2 regions of the Streptomyces sp. NPDC001219 genome follow, and region 2 is predicted to be linked to the other one. Evidence: predicted binding sites of a transcription regulator. Region 2 holds the regulator's gene; the other holds the start of a gene.
What was found. The regulator HrcA, encoded in region 2, represses chaperone genes, less so after heat shock. The targets are predictions, from matches to a motif close to TTNGCACTCNGNNNNNCNGAGTGCNAA.

Region 1: a site for HrcA is predicted at 1,167-1,193, ahead of groL (chaperonin GroEL). Genes of this name have one in related genera too.

What each region holds. Positions count from the first base shown of each region.
Region 1 is NZ_JBSFJF010000062.1:3,206-10,407, reverse strand. It holds gene groL (chaperonin GroEL) at 1-1,039, opposite strand, end outside; gene ACWC9R_RS29525 (cold-shock protein) at 1,383-1,586, opposite strand; gene ACWC9R_RS29520 (MoaD/ThiS family protein) at 2,009-2,287, opposite strand; gene thrC (threonine synthase) at 2,364-3,647, opposite strand; SAM riboswitch class I at 3,665-3,825, opposite strand; gene ACWC9R_RS29510 (glucosyl-3-phosphoglycerate synthase) at 3,998-4,960, shown strand; gene ACWC9R_RS29505 (alpha,alpha-trehalose-phosphate synthase (UDP-forming)) at 5,059-6,594, shown strand; gene otsB (trehalose-phosphatase) at 6,692-7,202, opposite strand, start outside.
Region 2 is NZ_JBSFJF010000025.1:93,875-101,076, forward strand. It holds gene ACWC9R_RS18625 (SpoIIE family protein phosphatase) at 1-1,167, shown strand, start outside; gene hemW (radical SAM family heme chaperone HemW) at 1,220-2,452, shown strand; gene ACWC9R_RS18635 (Uma2 family endonuclease) at 2,560-3,129, shown strand; gene ACWC9R_RS18640 (DUF3097 domain-containing protein) at 3,107-3,940, opposite strand; gene ACWC9R_RS18645 (MBL fold metallo-hydrolase) at 3,969-4,703, opposite strand; gene hrcA (heat-inducible transcriptional repressor HrcA) at 4,898-5,914, shown strand; gene dnaJ (molecular chaperone DnaJ) at 5,915-7,051, shown strand; gene ACWC9R_RS18660 (nitronate monooxygenase) at 7,148-7,202, shown strand, end outside.

The sequences.
Region 1 (7,202 bases), on a different contig from region 2:
TCTGGTTGACGCGGCCCTGGACCTGGTCGCTGTCACCGGCACCGTCGACGATGGTGGTCTCGTCCTTGGTGATGACGACCTTGCGGGCGCGGCCGAGCAGCTCGAGACCGGCGTTCTCCAGCTTGAGGCCGACCTCCTCGGAGATGACGGTGCCACCGGTGAGGATGGCGATGTCGCCGAGCATGGCCTTGCGGCGGTCACCGAAGCCCGGGGCCTTGACGGCGACGGACTTGAAGGTGCCACGGATCTTGTTGACGACCAGGGTCGACAGGGCCTCGCCCTCGACGTCCTCGGCGATGATCAGCAGCGGCTTGCCGGACTGCATGACCTTCTCCAGGAGCGGCAGCAGGTCCTTCACGCTGCCGATCTTGGAGTTGACGATGAGGATGTACGGGTCGTCGAGCGCGGCTTCCATGCGCTCCATGTCGGTCGCGAAGTACGCCGAGATGTAGCCCTTGTCGAAGCGCATACCCTCGGTGAGTTCCAGCTCCAGACCGAAGGTCTGGGACTCCTCGACGGTGATGACGCCTTCCTTGCCGACCTTGTCCATGGCCTCGGCGATGAGCTCGCCGATCTGGGTGTCGGCGGCGGAGATGGAGGCGGTCGAAGCGATCTGCTCCTTGGTCTCCACGTCCTTGGCCTGCTCCAGCAGGGCGGCGGAGACGGCCTCGACGGCGCGCTCGATACCGCGCTTGAGGGCCATCGGGTTGGCGCCGGCGGCGACGTTGCGCAGGCCCTCGCGGACCAGGGCCTGGGCCAGGACGGTCGCGGTCGTCGTGCCGTCACCGGCGACGTCGTCCGTCTTCTTCGCGACCTCCTTGACCAGCTCGGCGCCGATCTTCTCGTACGGGTCCTCGAGCTCGATCTCCTTGGCGATGGACACACCATCGTTGGTGATCGTGGGGGCGCCCCACTTCTTCTCGAGGACGACGTTGCGGCCCTTGGGGCCGAGGGTGACCTTGACGGCGTCGGCGAGCTGGTTCATCCCGCGCTCGAGACCGCGCCGTGCCTCCTCGTCGAACGCGATGATCTTGGCCATGTGAAGTGGTCCTCCCGGACTGGGGTGGATTGCTCCGGACCGCGCTGGCGCCCGCGACGGACGACCTGCAAGCCTGTGTGGTTCCTTGCCCCACGCGACCTGCGGGCCTCACCGACCCGGTCCTTCTTTGTCACTCTCACTGGGAGAGTGCTAACGCCAATGATTAGCACTCGCACCCGTCGAGTGCAAGGCGGCTTCGAAGAAGACTCCCGCGGGTTGGTGGCCGAGTGACGCGCGAGCCGGGCGCCCGGGGCCGGGGAACCCGGCCCGCCCCGTTGGACAGCCGAAGGCCCGTACCCCCTCAGGGGTACGGGCCTTCGTCACGCAGTTGTCGGTCGGCGCCTCAGCCGGCCACCCGGACCATGTCCGCCTGCGGCCCCTTCTGGCCCTGCGAGATCTCGAACTCGACCCGCTGACCCTCCTCAAGGGTGCGGTAACCGTCCATCTGGATCGCGCTGTAGTGGACGAAAACATCCGCACCACCGTCGACCGCGATGAAGCCGTACCCCTTCTCCGCGTTGAACCACTTGACGGTGCCCTGAGCCATGCCTAACTCCCCTATTACTGGCCCTTGCGCAGGACCGCACTCCGCGGACCCGGGTCAGACCTCACCCCGCGAAGGCCCGTGGGGTGTGCGCCGGAACGCGTCGACCGCCGCTGAATGTATCTGCACAGATGCCCAGAGCAACAGGTCAATCGGACGAGAATTCTGGAGGCCGAGAATCGGCAATATGCGCCTAAGTCCTGGTTCTCCAGGGCAAGTCGGGCCGGGCATAGCGCACCTAGGCGACAAATACCGCCCACACTTTGGCCACAACTGATCACGAACACATATGCGTTCGGCATGCGCGCGGTGATATCCCGAGGGGGATCACCCCAATGGTATCTCCTTTCACAACACGGAATTGCCCCGTCCACTTTCTGGCGGACGGGGCAATTCCGGTCATGCAGGAGAAGAGTTGGCGCAAATCAGCACCCGCCGGCCACCGCCGGGATGATGGAGATGCCCGCACCGTCCGGGGTGGGCGTCTCCAGGCCCTGCTCGAAGCGCACGTCGTCGTCGTTGACGTACACGTTCACGAAGCGGCGCAGCTTGCCGGCGTCGTCCAGCACACGGGCCGCGATGCCCTGGTGGTTCTGCTCCAGGTCGGCGATCACCTCGGAGAGGGTCGCGCCCTCGGCGGGGACCTCGGCCTGGCCGCCGGTGTACGTGCGGAGGATGGTGGGGATGCGGACCTTGACGCTCATGGTTCTGCCTTCCAGGGGTACGGAGTACGAGTTCGGGGCTGGGGCGCGGCCTCGTCCGCCGGACGGGCCGGCGGCCTCAGCCGGCCAGGCCGGCCGCGCGGAACGCGTCCAGGTCCGGACGGATCGTGGCCGTGGGACCGGAGGTCGGGGCGACCGCGTCGAGGGTCTTGAGGCCGTCACCGGTGTTCAGGACGACGGTGGTCAGGGACGGGTCGAGCACGCCGTCCTCGATCAGCTTCTTGGTCACGCCGACGGTCACCCCGCCCGCGGTCTCCGCGAAGATCCCTTCCGTCCTGGCCAGCAGCTTGATCGCGTCCACGACCTGCTCGTCGTCGACGTCCTCGACGGCGCCGCCCGTACGGCGGGCGATGTCGAGCACATACGGGCCGTCGGCCGGGTTGCCGATCGCCAGCGACTTGGCGATGGTGTTCGGCTTCTGCGGGCGCACGACGTCCTGGCCGGCCTTGAAGGCCGCGGACACCGGCGAGCAGCCCTCCGCCTGGGCACCGAAGATCTTGTACGGCTTGTCCTCGACCAGGCCGAGGGCGATCAGCTCCTTGAGCCCCTTGTCGATCTTCGTGAGCTGGGAGCCGGACGCGATCGGGATGACGATCTGGTCCGGGAGCCGCCAGCCCAGCTGCTCGCAGATCTCGTAGGCGAGCGTCTTGGAACCCTCGCCGTAGTAGGGGCGCAGGTTGACGTTGACGAAGCCCCAGCCCTCGCCCAGCGGGTCGCCGATGAGCTCCGAGCAGAAGCGGTTCACGTCGTCGTAGTTGCCCTCGATGCCGACCAGGTCACCGCCGTAGACCGCGGCCATGACGACCTTGCCGGCCTCCAGGTCGTGCGGGATGAAGACGCAGGACTTGAAGCCGGCCCGGCGCGCCGCGGCGCCGACCGCACCGGCGAGGTTGCCGGTGGAGGAGCAGGAGAGGGTGGTGAAGCCGAACGCGCGGGCGGCCTCGACGGCGATCGCCACGACGCGGTCCTTGAAGGAGTGCGTCGGGTTGCCGGAGTCGTCCTTGACGTACAGGCCGCCGGTGACGCCCAGCTCACGGGCGAGGTTGTCGGCCTTGACGAGCTTGGTGAAGCCCGGGTTGAGGTTGGGCTTGTCGGCCACGTCGGTGGGCACGGGCAGCAGCGGGGCGTAGCGCCAGATGTTGTCCGGACCGGCCTCGATCTGCTTCCGCAGGCTCTCGGGGTCGCCGCTCGGCAGGTCGTACGCGACTTCGAGCGGCCCGAAACATTCCTGGCACGCGAAGATCGGGCCGAGCGCGAAGCGCTGTCCGCACTCGCGGCAGGACAGGGCGGCGGCGGGACCCAGAGCGACGGTGGGGGTGTTTTCGGTGACTTGCACAGCCATGGAGGCGAGGCCCTTTCTCCTCATCTTCCTCGCGGCGAATCTCGCCACGAGACGGATTTGGCACCTTCCCTAGCCGGGAGCCTCACGCGCGCGGGACGTCTGCGTCCTGGCGGCAAGACCGGCTGGAGGGTTGCCGGGGCTTCAACGGGCCGTATCCCTCTGCCCCTCTGGATGAGCGGTATGGCGCTGGGCCGAAACCCAGGCGTTTGTGGCGCGGCGACCCCGACATGCGACGGTCATCCGCGTTGTTCAAGACTGTAACCGAAGGCGCTGACAGTTGAGATAGTCGTCCGAACCGCGAGATGGATCACACAGGCCGCCGTTCGGGCGGTGACCGAGGAGTCGTAGACGTGCTGGAAGAGGTCGAGGGCTGGCTGACCAGCCACTCCTGGTCCGCCGCTGACCGCCCGCTGGGGCGGCTGCTGGAGGCGAAGCGCCAGACGGGCCGCACGGTCAGCGTCGTGCTGCCCGCGCTCGACGAGGAGGCCACGGTCGGGGCGATCGTGGCGGTGATCCGTGCCGAGCTGATGACCGAGGCGGTCCCGCTGGTCGACGAGCTGGTGGTGCTGGACTCCGGCTCCACCGACCGCACCGCCGAGGTAGCGGCGGCGGCCGGCGCCCGGGTCGTCTCCCGCGACAGCGTCCTCCCGCGCCTGCCCGCGCTGCCCGGCAAGGGCGAGGTGCTCTGGCGCTCCCTGCTGGCCACCACCGGCGACATCATCTGCTTCATCGACGCCGACCTGCGCGAGTTCTCCGCCACCTTCGTCTCCGGGATCATCGGCCCGCTGCTGACCGATCCGGACCTCCAGTTCGTGAAGGCGATGTACGACCGCCCGCTGGAGACCGGCGGCGAGGGCGCCGGGGCCGGCCAGGGCGGCCGGGTGACGGAACTGGTCGCCCGCCCCCTCCTCAATCTCCACTGGCCGCAGCTGGCCGGCTTCGTCCAGCCCCTGGGCGGCGAGTACGCGGCCCGCCGCTCCCTCCTGGAACGCCTCCCCTTCCCGGTCGGCTACGGCGTCGAGCTCGGCCTGCTCGTCGACGCCCTGAACACCGTCGGCCTCGACGCCCTCGCCCAGGTGGACGTCGGCGTACGCAAACACCGCCACCAGGACGGCCAGGCCCTCGGCCGCATGGCCGCCGCCATCTACCGCACCGCCCAACTACGCCTGACCCGCGGCCCCTTGGTCCGCCCCCGCCTCACCCAGTTCGACCGCGGCGACGAGGGCTTCGTCCCCCGCACGACGGACGTGGACACCGAGGAACGCCCCCCGATGGCCGAAATCCCGGAGTACGCGGCCCGCCGAGCGGCGTGAACACTCGCGGCGGCCGGGCAGCGACCGGGCCCCTCCCCCGCACCCCCTTGACCGCTTCCGTACGTTTGCGCGGATCTGTGGCGGGTTAACTTCGCGTCATGGTGTCCGAGCGGAGTGCGGTGCAGGCAGGGGCCGAGGTTCTGGTGGCGTCCAATCGTGGGCCGGTGTCGTACGGCCTGGGGGAGGACGGGGTGCTGACCGCCAAACGGGGTGGCGGTGGGCTGGTGTCGGGGCTGTCCGCCATCGGGCCCGAGACCGATGCGGTGTGGGTGTGTGCGGCGCTGGGTGACGGGGACCGGGAGGCCGTGCGGCGGACGGGTGGGGTGCTGGACCCGGGTGACACGGGTGGACAGCGGGTCCGGATGCTGGACATTCCTGCCGGGGTGTACGCCGCCGCCTACAACGGCGTCGCGAACTCCGTGCTGTGGTTCGTCCACCACATGCTCTACCAGACCCCGCTGGAGCCGGTCTTCGACGCGGAGTTCCGGGAGCAGTGGGCGTCCTACGAGGCGTACAACGCGGCCTTCGCCGACGCGCTGGCCGAGGGGGCGGCGCCCGGTGCTGCCGTCCTGGTGCAGGACTACCACCTGGCGCTGGTGCCCGGCATGCTCCGCGAGCGCCGCCCCGACCTGCGGATCGCCCACTTCTCCCACACCCCGTGGGCCCCCGCCGAGTACTTCGCGATGCTCCCCGACGACATCCAGCGGCAGCTGGCGCTGGGCATCCTCGGTGCCGACCGGGCGAACTTCCTCACCCGGCGGTGGGCCGAGAACTTCATGGCCTGCGCCGAGACCGGGCTCGGCGGGCAGTGCGAGCGGGTCCGGCCGGAGGACGGGGCGCCCGGCATCGTCGCGCTCGTGCCGGAGCGCACGGCGCGTACGACCTGGATCGGCGTGCACGGCCTCGGTGCCGACGCCGAGTTCCTGCGCGAGCGTGCGCACCGCCCCGATGTCGAGGAGCGGATGGCGGCGCTGCGTGCGCAGATCGGCGGGCCGGAGCGCAGGACCGTCGTCCGCGTGGACCGCACCGAACTCTCCAAGAACATCGTGCGGGGGCTGCTCGCCTTCCGCCGGCTGCTCGCCGACCGCCCCGAGTGGCGCGAGCGGGTCGTCCATGTCGCCTTCGCCTACCCCTCGCGCCAGGACCTCGCCGTCTACCGCGACTACACCGCGGAGGTCGAGCGGGTGGCGGAGGCGGTCAACGCCGAGTACGGGACGCCGGACTGGCAGCCCGTCGTGCTGCACGTCAAGGACGACTTCGCCCGCTCGCTGGCCGCCTACCGGCTGGCGGACGTGGCGCTGGTCAACCCGATCAGGGACGGGATGAACCTGGTCGCCAAGGAGATCCCGGTGGTGTCGGACGCCGGCTGCGCGCTGGTGCTGTCGCGGGAGGCGGGCGCGCACGAGGAGCTGGGCGCGCACGCCGTCACGGTCAATCCGTACGACGTCGTCGGCACCGCCGAGGCGCTGCACGAGGCGCTGTCGATGGACGACGGCGAACGTGCGGCGCGGACCGAGCGGCTGGCCGCCGCGGCCACCGCGCTGCCGCCCGCCCGCTGGTTCCTGGACCAGCTGCGGGAGCTGCGGGGGGAGGCGGGGGACGAGGACCGGAAGTCGGCGCCGCCGTCCGTATGAGCGGTGCGGGGGCGGCGCGCGGCCTCCCTCGCGCATCCCAATAGGAGCGGCCCGGGAAGTACGGCCCTTCCGACGGAGCGGAGGTCCGGCGGCCCTCCTACGAGGCCGTTGGCCCGTTGTCGGCCAGCCGGTCCGCCAGGGCGGTGAGCAGGCCGACGACGCCGGCCGGGCCGTCGACCACCAGGTCGGCGCGGTCGGCCAGTTCGGCGACCTCGTTGCTGCCGCTGCACACCAGGACGCCGGCCAGGCCGTCGGAGCGGAGCTTCTCGACGGCGGCGAAGGCGGCCAGGTCGCCGAGGTCGTCACCGGCGTAGAGGACGGTGGCGGCGCCGGTCTCGCGGACCCATTCGGCGAGGGCGACGCCCTTGTCCATGCCGGGCGGGCGGAGTTCGAGGACCAGGCGGCCCGGCTCGACGATCAGGCCGTGGCGTTCGGCGAGCGCGGTGAGCGGGCCGCGCAGCCGGTCGAAGGCGTGCTGCGGGTCGCTCGCGCGGCGGGTGTGGACGGCGATGGCGCGGCCGCCCTTGCGCTCGACGGCGGTCTCGACCCAGGTGCCGTGCCAGACGCCGGAGGCGTCCAGGACGCCGGGGAGTTCGGCCTGTATGGCG
Region 2 (7,202 bases):
GCCCAGGGCGCCGACGAGCAGCGGCTCGCCGGCGTCTGGCACACCAGCGAGAGCCGGATCGACCCGCTGCGCACCGCGCTGGAGAAGCAGCCGCCGGAACCCCCGTCCGGCAGCGCGCCGGGGGTCGCCCCCTGGCCCTGGCCGTACGAACCGGGCGGCCACGGCCCCGGCGGCGCCGCACTGGCCTGCCCCCTGGTCGCCGGCGGCCGGCGGCTCGGCACCCTGCTGCTCGGCCGGGGCGGACTGCCGCACTTCCCCGACGAGACGGTCGCGCTGATCGAGGACCTGTGCCGCCGGGTCGCCCGCGCCGTCGCCACCGCCCGCGCCTACAGCCGCCAGGAGCGCATCAGCCAGGTCCTCCAGCGCCGGCTGCTGCCCCAGGGACGGGCGCGGGTGCCCGGGGTGGAGTCCGCGGTGGTCTACGAGCCGCGCGAGGGCGCCTGGGCGGGCGGCGACTTCTGGGACCTCTTCGAGGCCGGGGACGGCCGCTGGTGCTTCGCGCTCGGCGACGTCTGCGGCAGCGGCCCCGAGGCGGCGGCGGTGACCGGGCTGGCCCGGCCGGTGCTGCGGCTGCTGGCCCGCGACGGCTTCGGCGTCGCGGCGGTGCTCGACCGGCTCAACAAGACCATGGCGCGGGAGGCCGCGGACTCGGTCGCGGCGGTCGCGGCGGCGGTGGCCGCGGCCGGAGCCGGGGCCGAGGCGCCGGTCGAGATCCGCGAGGAGGGCGAACAGGCCCGCTTCCTGTCCCTGCTCTACGGCGAGATCGTCCCCTACCCCGGCGTCCGCAGCGGCGCCCGCTGCACCCTCGCCAGCGCCGGCCACCCGCTGCCGCTGGTGCTCGGCACGGACGGCGCGGTCCGGGTCGTCGCGGCGCCGCAGATGCTGCTGGGGGTGGTCGAGGACGCGGCGTACGTCAGTGAATCGTTTGACCTCTGCCCGGGGGAGACGCTGCTGTGCGTCACCGACGGGGTGACCGAGCGGCGCTCGGGGCGGCGGCTCTTCGACGACGAGGACGGGCTGGCCACCGCCCTCGCCGCGGGCGCCGGCCTGGGCGCCACCGCCCTCGCCGACCACATCCGCAGCACCGTCCACGCCTTCGGCCCCACCCCGCCCGACGACGACCTGGCCCTGCTCGTCCTCCAGGCGTCGGGGCCCGGGGTGTCCTGAGGCACAGCGGTACCGGACCGGCACCGCCCCGCCATGACGGACAATGGTTCCCATGCCTTCCGCACTGCCAGATGGTGAGCCGATGCCCGAGGACGGGGCGCTGCCCGGTCATACGCCGGCCGATGCCGCCGGACGACCCCTCGGCTTCTATCTGCATGTGCCGTACTGCGCGACCCGCTGCGGCTACTGCGACTTCAACACCTACACCGCGAGCGAGCTGCGCGGCTCCGGCGGCGCCCTGGCCTCCCGCGACAACTACGCCGACACCGTCGTGGACGAGATCCGGCTGGCCCGCAAGGTGCTCGGCGACGACCCGCGCCCGGTCGAGACGGTCTTCGTCGGCGGCGGCACCCCGACCCTGCTGCCCGCCGCCGACCTCGGCAGGATGCTGGCCGCGATCCGCGAGGAGTTCGGCCTCGCACCGGGCGCGGAGATCACCACCGAGGCCAACCCGGAGTCCGTCGGCCCCCGCTACCTCGACGAGCTGCTGGCGGGCGGCTTCAACCGCGTCTCCTTCGGCATGCAGAGCGCCCGGCAGCACGTCCTGAAGATCCTCGACCGTACGCACACCCCCGGCCGCCCCGAGGCCTGTGTCGCCGAGGCCCGCGCGGCCGGCTTCGACCACGTCAACCTCGACCTGATCTACGGCACCCCCGGCGAGACCGACGACGACTGGCGCGCCTCCCTGGACGCCGCGCTCGGCGCCGGCCCCGACCATGTCTCCGCCTACGCCCTGATCGTCGAGGAGGGCACCCAGCTGGCCCGCCGCATCCGCCGCGGCGAGGTCCCGATGACCGACGACGACGTGCACGCCGACCGCTACCTCATCGCCGAGGAGCGCCTCGCCGCGGCCGGCTTCACCTGGTACGAGGTCTCCAACTGGGCCACCACCGGGGCCGCCCGCTGCCGCCACAACGAGCTGTACTGGACCGGCGCCGACTGGTGGGGCGCCGGCCCCGGCGCGCACAGCCACGTCGGCGGCGTCCGCTGGTGGAACGTCAAGCACCCCGGCGCCTACGCCCAGGCCCTCGCCGAGGGCCGCTCCCCGGGCGCCGGCCGGGAACTCCTCTCGGCCGAGGACCGCCGCGTCGAACGCATCCTCCTGGAACTGCGCCTGGCGGACGGCTGCCCGCTGGACATCCTGGCCCCGGCGGGGGCGCGTGCGGCAGCCCGTGCGCTGGCCGACGGCCTGCTGGAGGCCGGCCCGTACGAGGCGGGGCGGGCCGTCCTGACCCTCCGCGGGCGGCTGCTGGCGGACGCGGTGGTGCGGGATCTGGTGGACTGATCACTCGACCGGGGGATCTCCCCCGGAGACCCGGACCGCCGGGCGGCGCCGTTCCTAGGCTGTCGGCAACACATCGGCAGGCAGGGACAGTTGGGCGGTTGGCCGCAGTGCGCGATCAGCACATCGAGGAGTACTTCGCGGAGTTCGAGCCGCCGGAGGGCCTCCGGGTGGAACTCCTGCGCCGGGAGATCCTGCTGACCGGCGGGACGGATATCGTCCACAACAGGATCGTCAGCGAGGTGACGGGCCAGATTCCGCACGACCGCTGGCAGAGATTCGCCACCCAGCACCTCTCGATCCCCGGGGAGGTCAGCAAGCCGCAGTCCGACCTCGTGGTGCTGGAGCGCGGCAGGTGCCAGGGCTCCGGATGGCTCGTACCCGCCTCGGACGTGACGCTGCTGCTCGAGGTGGTCTCCCTGCGCAGCGCCGACCGCGACTACGGCCTGAAGCGCTCCCTCTACGCCGCGGGGAGAATCCCCGCGTACCTGATCGCCGACCCGTATGACGCCCGCTGCCTGCTGCTGACGGAACCGGACGGTGCGGGGGAGGGCGCCGGCTACGAGGTTCAGCGCACCGTCTCGTTCGGTGCTCCGCTCCGCGTCGATGCCCTCGGCATCGAGCTGGACACCTCGCCGTTCGGAACCCTTCCGGCCGTCACGCGACACCGCCGGCCGTGACGAAGTCGATCAGCTCCTCCACCCTCCCCAGCAGCGCCGGCTCCAGGTCCTTGTAGGAGCGCACGCACGACAGGATGCGCTGCCAGGCGGCGCCGGTGTTCTCCGGCCAGCCCAGCGCGCGGCACACGCCCGTCTTCCAGTCCTGGCCGTGCGGGACGGCCGGCCAGGCCGGGATGCCGACCGAGGACGGCTTCACGGCTTCCCAGATGTCGATGTACGGGTGGCCCACCACCAGCGCGTGGTCGCCGGTCACCCCGGCCGCGATCCGGGACTCCTTCGAGCCGGGCACGAGGTGGTCGACGAGGACGCCGAGGCGGGCGTCCGGGCCGGGGGAGAAGCCGCGGACGATCGCGGGCAGGTCGTCGACGCCCTCCAGGTACTCCACGACGACGCCCTCGATGCGCAGGTCGTCGCCCCACACCCGCTCCACCAGCTCGGCGTCGTGCCGGCCCTCCACATAGATGCGCCCGGCGCGGGCGACCCGTGCGCGGGCGCCGGGCACGGCCAGCGACCCGGACGCCGTACGCGCCGGAGCGGCGGCGGCCGGCCTGCCCTCGGGGCGCACCAGCGTCACCACCCGCCCCTCCAGGAGGAAGCCGCGCGGCTCCATGGGGAAGACGCGGTGCTTGCCGAAGCGGTCCTCCAGGGTGACCGTCGGGCCCTGCGCGGTCTTCTCGCAGCGGATCACCGCGCCACAGAAGCCCGAGGTGACCTCCTCGACGACCAGATCGGGATCGGCGGGGACCTCGGGCGCGGGGCGCTGCTTCTTCCAGGGCGGGGTGAGGTCGGGGCTGTAGCGCTTGCTCTGCATGGGGACCTGTCTGTGGGTGGCGGGCGGATCAGGAGGGGGCGACGCCGAAGCGGGCGGCGAGGGCGTCCCGTTGGGCGCGGACGAAGCGGGCGTCCACCACGGCGCCGTGGCCGGGAACGTACCGGGCGTCCTCGCCGCCAAGGGCCAGCAGCCGGTCCAGCGCGCCGGGCCAGCGCTGCGGCAGCGCGTCCGGGCCCGCCTGGGGCTCGCCGGACTCCTCGACCAGGTCGCCGCAGAAGACGATCTCCGGGGACCCGCCCCGGCCGGGCACCAGGACCGCCAGATCGTGCGCGGTGTGGCCCGGCCCGACGTTGGCGAGCAGCACCTGCCGGTCGCCGAGCTCGACGGTCAGCTGGTCGTGGACGTGGTGGTGCGGGGCGACCAGCAGATCGGCGGCCTCGGCGGCGGCGTCCCGGTCGACGCCCTGCCGCACCGCGTCGTGCCGCAGCTCGTCCTTGCCGCGGCGCAGCAGGTCGCCCAGCCCGGCCGCGCCGAAGACCTCGACGCCCGCGAAGGCGGCGGTGCCCAGGACATGATCGAAGTGGGGGTGGGTGAGCGCGACATGCGTCACGTCGCGGCCCAGCACACCGCGGATCGCCCGTCGCAGATCCGCGCCGTCGCGCAGGGTCGCGCCGGTGTCGACGATCATGACGCCGGTGGTCCCCGCGATCACGCCGATCGTCTCGTCCCAGCCCGGCATCCGGCGTCTGGCGACACCGTCACCGAGCTGTTCCCAGCCGGCCTCTTCCCAAGCAGTGTGCATACCGAGACGCTAGCGCCATCGCGATAGCGTTGCCCGACAGATCGCCCGAACACGGTCACCGGGCGGGTGCTGTGTGCGGCCACCCTTGCCGGGTCCGTGCTACTCGGCCGTACACTGGCTCAAGGTCTGGCACTCGGCCCGTGTGAGTGCCAGGAGAGTCGAGACGGCGGACGGCCGGACTGGAGGTGCGCGGGATGCTCAGTGAACGCAGGCTCGAGGTGCTGCGCGCCATCGTCCAGGACTATGTCGGGACGGAGGAGCCGGTCGGCTCCAAGGCCCTGACCGAACGCCATCAGCTCGGTGTCTCCCCGGCCACCGTCCGCAACGACATGGCCGCCCTGGAGGACGAGGGGTTCATCGCCCAGCCGCACACCAGCGCCGGGCGTATCCCCACCGACAAGGGCTACCGCCTGTTCGTCGACAAGCTGGCCGGCGTGAAGCCGCTGTCCAGCCCGGAGCGGCGGGCGATCCAGAACTTCCTGGACGGCGCCGTCGACCTCGACGACGTCGTGGGCCGCACGGTCCGGCTGCTGGCGCAGCTGACCCGGCAGGTCGCGGTCGTGCAGTACCCGTCCCTGACCCGGTCCACGGTCCGGCACGTCGAGCTGCTGGCGCTGGCCCCGGCCCGGCTGATGCTGGTGCTGATCACGGACACCGGGCGGGTCGAGCAGCGGCTGATCGACTGCCAGGCACCGTTCGGTGAGGCCTCCCTCGCGGACCTGCGGGCCCGGCTCAACAGCCGGGTGGTGGGGCGCCGGTTCGCGGATGTGCCGCGGTTGGTGCAGGATCTCCCGGAGTCCTTCGAGCAGGACGACCGCGGCACGGTCTCGACAGTGCTGTCGGTGTTGCTGGAGACTCTGGTGGAGGAGACCGAAGAGCGGCTGATGATCGGCGGCACCGCAAATCTCACGCGCTTCGGGCATGATTTCCCGCTGACCATCCGGCCGGTGCTGGAGGCGCTCGAGGAGCATGTGGTGATGCTCAAGCTGCTCGGGGAAGCCAATGACTCGGGCATGACCGTACGTATCGGGCATGAGAATGCCCACGAAGGCCTGGCGTCCACATCGGTCGTCACGGTCGGCTACGGTTCGGGCGACGAGGCAGTCGCCAAACTCGGCGTGGTCGGACCGACCCGCATGGACTACCCCGGAACGATGGGAGCGGTACGCGCAGTGGCACGTTACGTCGGACAAATCCTCGCGGAGTCGTAAGTGGCCACGGATTACTACTCGGTCCTCGGCATCGGACGCGACGCCTCGCAGGACCAGATCAAGAAGGCCTTCCGCCGGCTCGCGCGTGAGCTGCACCCGGACGTGAACCCGGACCCGAAGACCCAGGAGCGGTTCAAGGAGATCAACGCCGCTTACGAGGTGCTGTCGGACCCGCAGAAGAAGCAGGTCTACGACCTCGGCGGGGACCCGCTCTCGCAGGCCGGCGGCGGCCAGGGCGCGGGCGGCTTCGGCGCGGGCTTCGGCAACTTCTCCGACATCATGGACGCGTTCTTCGGCACCGCGTCGCAGCGCGGGCCGCGCTCGCGCACCCGCCGCGGCCAGGACGCCATGATCCGGCTCGACATCGAGCTGAACGAGGCGGCCTTCGGTACGACCAAGGACATCCAGGTCGACACCGCCGTCGTCTGTACGACGTGCAGCGGCGAGGGCGCGGCGCCGGGCACCTCGGCGCAGACCTGTGACATGTGCCGCGGCCGCGGTGAGGTCTCGCAGGTCACCCGGTCGTTCCTCGGCCAGGTCATGACCTCGCGGCCGTGCCCGCAGTGCCAGGGCTTCGGCACGGTCGTCCCGACGCCGTGCCACGAGTGCGCGGGCGACGGGCGCATCCGCTCCCGCCGCACCCTGACCGTCAAGATCCCGGCCGGTGTCGACAACGGCACCCGCATCCAGCTCGCGGGCGAGGGCGAGGTCGGCCCCGGCGGCGGCCCCGCCGGTGATCTCTACGTGGAGATCCACGAGGTCGCGCACTCGGTGTTCCAGCGCCGTGGCGACGATCTGCACTGCACGGTCACCATCCCGATGACGGCGGCAGCGCTCGGCACGAAGTGTCCGCTGGAGACGCTGGACGGGGTGGAGGAGATCGATGTCCGGCCCGGTACCCAGTCCGGCCAGTCGATCCCGCTGCACCAGCGCGGGGTGACCCATCTGCGCGGCGGCGGCCGGGGCGACCTCATCGTCCATGTCGAGGTGCAGACGCCTTCCAAGCTCGACGCCGAGCAGGAGGAGGTGCTGCGGCGGCTGGCCAAGCTGCGCGGCGAGGAGCGGCCCACGGGGCAGTTCCAGCCGGGACAGCAGGGGTTGTTCTCCCGTCTGAAGGACGCGTTCAACGGGCGATAGCCCAGGTCGGCCCGGGGGTGGCGGTACCTCCCCGGGCCCGCGCGGATGCCGCCGCCCCGGTGCGGGGCGGCGTGCCGGGCGTGACACGATGTGCTCATGCCCACCGCGCTGACCGATCTCTGCCGCTACCCGATCGTGCAGGCCCCGATGG